3 regions of the Peribacillus sp. FSL E2-0159 genome follow, and region 2 is predicted to be linked to each of the others. Evidence: riboswitches for the same ligand, from Rfam matches in the RefSeq annotation. Region 2 holds a riboswitch; each other region holds the start of a gene.

Region 1 (2,206 bases), 1.3 Mb from region 2:
CATTGTCTGATGATACCGTGTTAACCACGTACCGGATTTTTGATGAAGATAAAGTGGAACATACCCTAAGGAGTTCAATCTGGAAATGTACGAATGGAAGATGGCAAATGTTTTTTCATCAAGGCACAAAAACGAAAGGTCCTCTTTAAGCCTATTATTTATGAAAAAGAAAATAGTAAAATATCATAAAAGAGCGTAAGAAATGAGTTTTGTATACTTAAAAATTATTTCACTAAAATGATAGGGGTGGATGAAGTTGATCTTTCGGACCATTGATACGGACAAAGATAAAGATATTATCGTTAAATTTAGGAAAGATTCTTTTGTTGTAAGTTTTGGATCTGAAGATGGTTTTGGAGATGAAAATACATATCTGCAACGTATGAAAGAACGGGTCTGCAAATTTCCGGAAGGACAAGTGATCATTGAAAAGGACCAAGAACCGATTGGACAAATGGAACTTCAAATTAGGGCATATGAAGAAACCGAGATTGGCTATGTGAATCTTTTTTATCTTATTCCCGATTACCGCAGTAAAGGCCTTGGCAAGGAATTGGTTCGCTACGCAGAAAACTTTTTTAGGCAATTCAATGTATCCGAATATCATTTAAGGGTTTCTCCTGATAATCATAGGGCGATTCGTTTATATACGAGTTCAGGCATGGTGAAGATATGCGAAGAAAATGAAACATACCCTGTATGGAGATTGAGTAAATCATTATAAAATAGAAATATAAATTATATTAATATAATTAAAAAGTGTCAATTCACTATACTGTGAAAATATTTAGAGCGATGAAAAATATGGTTGACTTTAGAGAAAATTGAATATATAGTGAAGGACATAATTAAATATAACGTTAATTCTTATCAAGAGATGTGGAGGGACTTGGCCCTATGATACCTCGGCAGCGGGTTTTTACTTTTGTAAAAATACTGTGCTAATTCCAACGGACGAAAGTTTGAAAGATAAGAAGGAGCTTTTCTTAGATAATTAATTTAAGAGTTTACTCTTTTTTATGTCTAAAAGAGGCCTCTTCTGTCTGATGACGGAAGAGGCCTCTTTTGTTTATTCAAAATGTATATGGTTATGTGGAGATTGGGTGCAGTTACTCATGAGTTTCGCGCACTTACTCGTAAGTTTCGAGAATTTAACCCTATCATTAAACTTTGCAAAGCTCTTCTCTCTGGATAATGAATTCGTACAAATAAACAGCATGGGGGGAGATTGGATGATTGAGTTTCAAAATGTTAAAAAGGTTTATCAAACAAAGAAACAGACTGTCGAGGCTTTGAAGGGAATAAATTTGACAGTGGAAAAGGGGGATATATTCGGTGTAGTCGGTTATAGCGGGGCCGGGAAGAGTACGTTGATCAGATTGGTCAATTTGCTTGAACATCCTTCAGATGGTTCGGTGATTGTTGGGGGCAAGGATTTAACCAAATTGAACCCGAAGGAATTACGGGCAGAAAAGAAAAAAATAGGGATGATCTTTCAGCATTTCAATTTGCTAAATTCAAAGACTGTTTTTGATAATATTGCCATGCCGCTGGTTTTGTCGGGAACTCCGGGTAATGAAATAAAAAAGCGGGTAGGCGAGCTGTTGGAGTTCGTTGGCTTATCAAGCAAAGCAAAGAGTTATCCGGAACAATTATCCGGCGGTCAAAAGCAACGGATCGGCATTGCGAGAGCATTGGCAACCAATCCATCGATCTTATTGTGTGATGAAGCTACATCGGCATTGGATCCACAAACAACGAGTGCAGTTCTGCAGCTCTTAAAAAAAATTAATAAAGAATACAATATTACCATTCTCCTAATCACACATGAGATGTCTGTCATTAGGGAAATTTGCAATAAGGTAGCGGTCATGGAGGGCGGATGCGTCGTTGAACAAGGTTCGGTTTTCGAAGTTTTTGCCAAACCGCAAACGGATATTGCAAAAAACTTCGTGAGAACGGTCATACATGATGAGATTCCACAAAGTTTCTTAAAAGGCATAGGGTCCCATATCCCGATTATTTGGAAAATTAATTTTATTGGGACTACTTCGGGTACACCTTTACTTTCAACCATCTCGAAGAAATATGATGTTCATTTAAGTGTATTATCAGCCAATATTTCTGAAATTCAGGAAACGCCTTTTGGGAATTTGATCATCGAAGTGACAGGGAACAAAAATGAGGTGGACAAGGCTTATCAATA
Region 2 (2,206 bases):
GAGCTTCAGCAATTGCCAATGTCTCCTTTTTTTCCAATGCGACATTTCCATATGGGGATGGGAACAAGGATAAATCCGCACCTGATAACCTTACTAATTTACCAAGTAATAATGGATAGCCGATCCCATAAAATGATGAGGATGCCAATGCCCCGCTATATGCGGGGTGCGCCATGATCGGCAGCTTGATACGATCATGTTCACTCAAGGCCTGCAATACATCCAAACCATATGTATGAACGTTGAACAATAAAGCATCTGCCCCTGCTTCAGCCGCTTGCTCTGCCTTATCCAATAATTCAAATGTTTTCCCTGATAGATTGACAGCATATAAAGTTCGGTGGCCAGTGGTTTCATAGACTTCATTCAATATTCTTTTTCCCGTTTTTATTCTATCGAAAAATGGAGTCAGTTCCTGGTCGAAGAGGATCTCATCATCTTTAACTAGGTCGACACCTCCTAATGCTTGTTGCCTCAGTTGCTCATTATGGAATGTTAGGTCCCTTCCTAATACACCTTTAAAGATGCTCATCACCAGGGGCCGGTTAAATACGCCAACCTTTTCCCTTATGCCTCCAATGCCAAATTGCGGCCCGGGAAAGGCTTTTTGAATGTCACCGACAAAATCCAAATCGATAAGTTTTATTTCTCCATCCAATGAAAGTTTGCCGAAGACCGTCGTGAGGATTGCAGGGAAATCATTGGAGAAATTCCCTGCCGGATAGGCAATTTTAATAAGCGAACGGTATACTTTACGATTAAAGTAGCTGTTTGCCCTCTCTTCTTCAGAAAGTGGTGTCACCGATACGACGCGTCCCTTATGTTTTTCCAGTTGTTTCTGGACCAAATTGGGAAGGTCCGTCCATGTCCCGACAGTCAAACCTAAGGCAATGCTCTCTGCTTTTTTCTCATGATTTCCATTGAAATCATGAATTAAATAAGTAGCGACTATCTCGCTCATCTGATCACTCCTATATCACGTTAGTAAACTCTCGATGTCATTGACCTGAAAATGGTCTCAAAATGGCAAAAGCCTCTTCATAAAGAAGAGGCTTTAAAAAGCCATCTTCTTATCTCCCAGCCATTGGCTGCAAGAATTAGCACCGTGCCTTGTGGATTTCAAGAAAATCCGGCGAAGAATTCCGCCCCATTTTACAATGGAATTACGGTCGGTTGCTGGGCTTCATAGGGCTAGTCCCTCCACCTGCTCAAAATAAGAAAACGCTGATATATAAATTGCATTCAAGTATCGAAAGATTAAGAATTTATTTTGTATTCTGACAGGTAATCCCTACTTTGTCAATAAGTTTTAACGATTTAAAGGTGAATAAATCGGATATCCCATTGCATCGTTAAAATAAATTTAATTTACGTATCCGTTCCACGGCTTCTTTCAGCCGTTCTTCCGTAGTCAGTAGCCCTACCCTGACGTAACCTTCGCCAAATTCTCCGAATCCATTCCCTGCGGCAACGGCTACGTGGGCATGCGTTAATAAATAGTCTGCAAAACTCTCAGACGTAAAACCTTTAGGTACTTTGAGCCAGGCAAAAAACGATGCCGCAGGAGCTTTGACATCCCAGCCGATTGCCCTCAATCCCTCAATAAAAACATTCCTTCGCCCCTCGTACATCTGCACTAACTGCTCTACACAGCTCTGCGAGTCAAGCAAAGCGCTTGCCGCAGCTTCTTGTATCGCCGGGAAGAGACTCACATAAAGATGGTCTTGTAATAGTTCAAGAGCTTCTATTACACTCTTATTTCCCACTGCGAAGCCGACTCTCCATCCTGCCATATTGTATGTTTTCGATAGTGTGTATATTTCTATTCCTACATCCTTCGCTCCCTCTGCCTGGAGAAAGCTTATCGGTTTTTTTCCGTCGAATCCTAACGCGCCATAGGCGAAATCGTGGACCACGCAAATTGAATGCTCTTTTGCAAAGGAGACGGTTTCATCAAAGAAACTTTCAGTTGCAGAAGCACCTGTGGGATTATTGGGATAGTTCAAGAACATCATTTTGGCTTTATCAAGAACTTCTTTATGTATGTCGTTGTATTTCGGAAGAAAATCATTTTCTTCTGTCAAGGGCATCAGTTCTGTCTTTGCCTGGGCTAAAACAACACCGGAAAGATAATCCGGATAGCCGGGATCTGGAACAAGGATCGTATCGCCTGGATTCAATAAACACTGCGGCAGTTCGACAAGAC
Region 3 (2,206 bases), 1.8 Mb from region 2:
ATGCTTTAAATATCTCGATTGTTTTCATACATTTCATTATATCGAGAATTATCGATATGTCAAATGATTAATAAAAAAATCATTCCCATATTTCTTTTGCTACATCAACGACGAATTTCAGCTTTTCCCATTGCTGTTCTTCCGTTAGCTTGTTGCCGTGATGGGTAGAGGCGAAGCCGCATTGCGGGCTTAAGCATAATTGCTCGAGAGGAACGAAGTTCGAGGCTTCTTTAATGCGTGCCTTAACAGCTTCCTTGTTTTCGATTTCTCCATTTTTTGAAGTGACGACTCCTAGGACGACACGGGCTCCGCCATTTGGTATGTATTCCAATGGTTTGAAGTCCCCTGAGCGTTGATCGTCGTACTCCAAGAAGAATCCATCGACTTTTTCTTTTGCCAATAAAGTTGGGGCTATACGGGCATAACTTCCTTCGAACGCCCATGTCGACTGGTAGTTTCCACGACATAGATGTGTAGTGACGACAAGGTCTTCTGGTTTGCCTTCCAATGCGCCATTAATGACGCGAAGTGCTAGATCAATTAATTGTTCCCTCGTATATTTTCCATCTTTGAATTGGAAATCTGGAGCTGAAAGTCTGGCAATATATACATCATCCAATTGAAGATAACGTACACCTGCTTCATAAAATGCTTTCAAAGCATGCTGATAGGCTTTGATGATATCATTTGCATAGTCTTCAATATTAGGATAGATGTCTTCATTATGAATGCCTGCAGCAAATAATTGATTCGGACTGGGAATCGTTTGCTTGGCAACGGCACGTCCGTTCACGATTTTGTTCAATTCAATGAAATCACGAATGAAGGGATGTTCAGGATTGAATGAAACCTTCCCAGTATTGCGAACGTTATATCTCTCTGTTTCCACACCATCGAATGTGAGACCTTTTTCAGTCACATATCCCTCGATGCCATTTAAATGTTCGAGGAAGTCAAAGTGCCACCATGTTCGTCTGAACTCACCGTCCGTAACGACCTCTAATCCAACTTCAATTTGTTTATCGACAATCCGATTGATTTCTTCGGTTTCAACTTCACGAAGCCGCTCTGCTGAAAGGGTACCTTCCCTAAATTGCTTTCTGGCAATATGTAAACGTTCCGGTCTTAATAAACTTCCGACGTGATCGGCCCTGAATGGTGCTTTCGTTAATGTGATTGACATGTTGCATTCCTTCTTTCCTTTTAAAAATAAAAAACCTCTTCTTAAAAAATAAGAAGAGGTGTTGGCAACAAAGCTATATACTCTTCTTATCTTCAAGTTTTTACACTTCTGGAATTAGCACAGTACATGAATAGTCTGTTGCTGAGGTATCAAAGGGCCAGTCCCTCCACCTCTCTGGATAAGAGTTGTCTATTAAATTAAGTATGACTATACAGGTAGTTTGTACAAAGGTCAAGCGTTGAAGGTGGAAGATTTTGAATATACCGATTATTAATTTGGGCAGAAATGTTAACTGCATCGGGGAACCTGGCATATGCTATAACCGACGTTTCATATGCATGGCAGGAGGGGAATGCGAGGATGAGTACATTCAGTCCATTCAAAAATGGCATACCGATAACGGTAACTGAAGCCATGATAGAGAGAATTGTAAAAATGAAATCAGATGGTCACGATATTAAAGTCGAGATTACGCCAAAGCATATCGTGCTTTCAGGAACGATGGAAGTGAAAAAAATGATGTTTAAGAAAAACGTAGCTTTCCGGATTACATTAAAACCGGTACACGTCGAAAATAGAACGATTTCATTTGAATTAGTGGGAATGGAACCGATTGACAGGAATTTCATCAATCAAAGGATATTTAACAGACCGCCATTTTTTGAATTTGAAAATAGAACGATCAAGATGAATGTTAATGCTTGGAACATCGTGAGAAAAATTCCGGTGGGCACAATTAAATCGTATGAACTCGTCGAAGGTGCATTGAAAATGAAACTTTCTTTATGATTTAAGGGGATATTTTACATACATCCTTACTGCAATCTATAAAGGGAGTGCCAGGTATGTTAGTGTTATGGTGACATTGGACATGAAAAAATGTGTTTGATAAATCAAGCTCTTTAAAATATACTAAATGACTTGAAGTTTTGAGTTTTTCTGGGAATGAGGAGGATAATAATGGATCAGAAGATTTTGCCTGCTTCAGCAAGCATGAAGGATTTCGAAAGATTTTTAGAAAGT

Evidence for each region. A riboswitch is a leader RNA that binds a small molecule or an ion and turns the genes downstream of it on or off. The one in region 2 is predicted to bind S-adenosylmethionine.
Region 1: linked by a shared signal. The riboswitch ahead of NYE63_RS23260 (methionine ABC transporter ATP-binding protein) and the one ahead of mtnW (2,3-diketo-5-methylthiopentyl-1-phosphate enolase) in region 2 are both predicted to bind S-adenosylmethionine.
Region 3: linked by a shared signal. The riboswitch ahead of NYE63_RS25775 (5-methyltetrahydropteroyltriglutamate--homocysteine S-methyltransferase) and the one ahead of mtnW (2,3-diketo-5-methylthiopentyl-1-phosphate enolase) in region 2 are both predicted to bind S-adenosylmethionine.

The regions. Positions count from the first base shown of each region.
Region 1 is NZ_CP152053.1:4,767,209-4,769,414, reverse strand. It holds gene NYE63_RS23270 (DUF4440 domain-containing protein) at 1-149, shown strand, start outside; gene NYE63_RS23265 (GNAT family N-acetyltransferase) at 251-724, shown strand; SAM riboswitch class I at 865-976, shown strand; gene NYE63_RS23260 (methionine ABC transporter ATP-binding protein) at 1,233-2,206, shown strand, end outside.
Region 2 is NZ_CP152053.1:3,497,326-3,499,531, forward strand. It holds gene mtnW (2,3-diketo-5-methylthiopentyl-1-phosphate enolase) at 1-961, opposite strand, end outside; SAM riboswitch class I at 1,068-1,220, opposite strand; gene NYE63_RS17010 (pyridoxal phosphate-dependent aminotransferase) at 1,353-2,206, opposite strand, start outside.
Region 3 is NZ_CP152053.1:5,261,328-5,263,533, reverse strand. It holds gene NYE63_RS25780 (metalloregulator ArsR/SmtB family transcription factor) at 1-28, opposite strand, end outside; gene NYE63_RS25775 (5-methyltetrahydropteroyltriglutamate--homocysteine S-methyltransferase) at 80-1,183, opposite strand; SAM riboswitch class I at 1,267-1,368, opposite strand; gene NYE63_RS25770 (hypothetical protein) at 1,544-1,972, shown strand; gene NYE63_RS25765 (glycerol-3-phosphate responsive antiterminator) at 2,144-2,206, shown strand, end outside.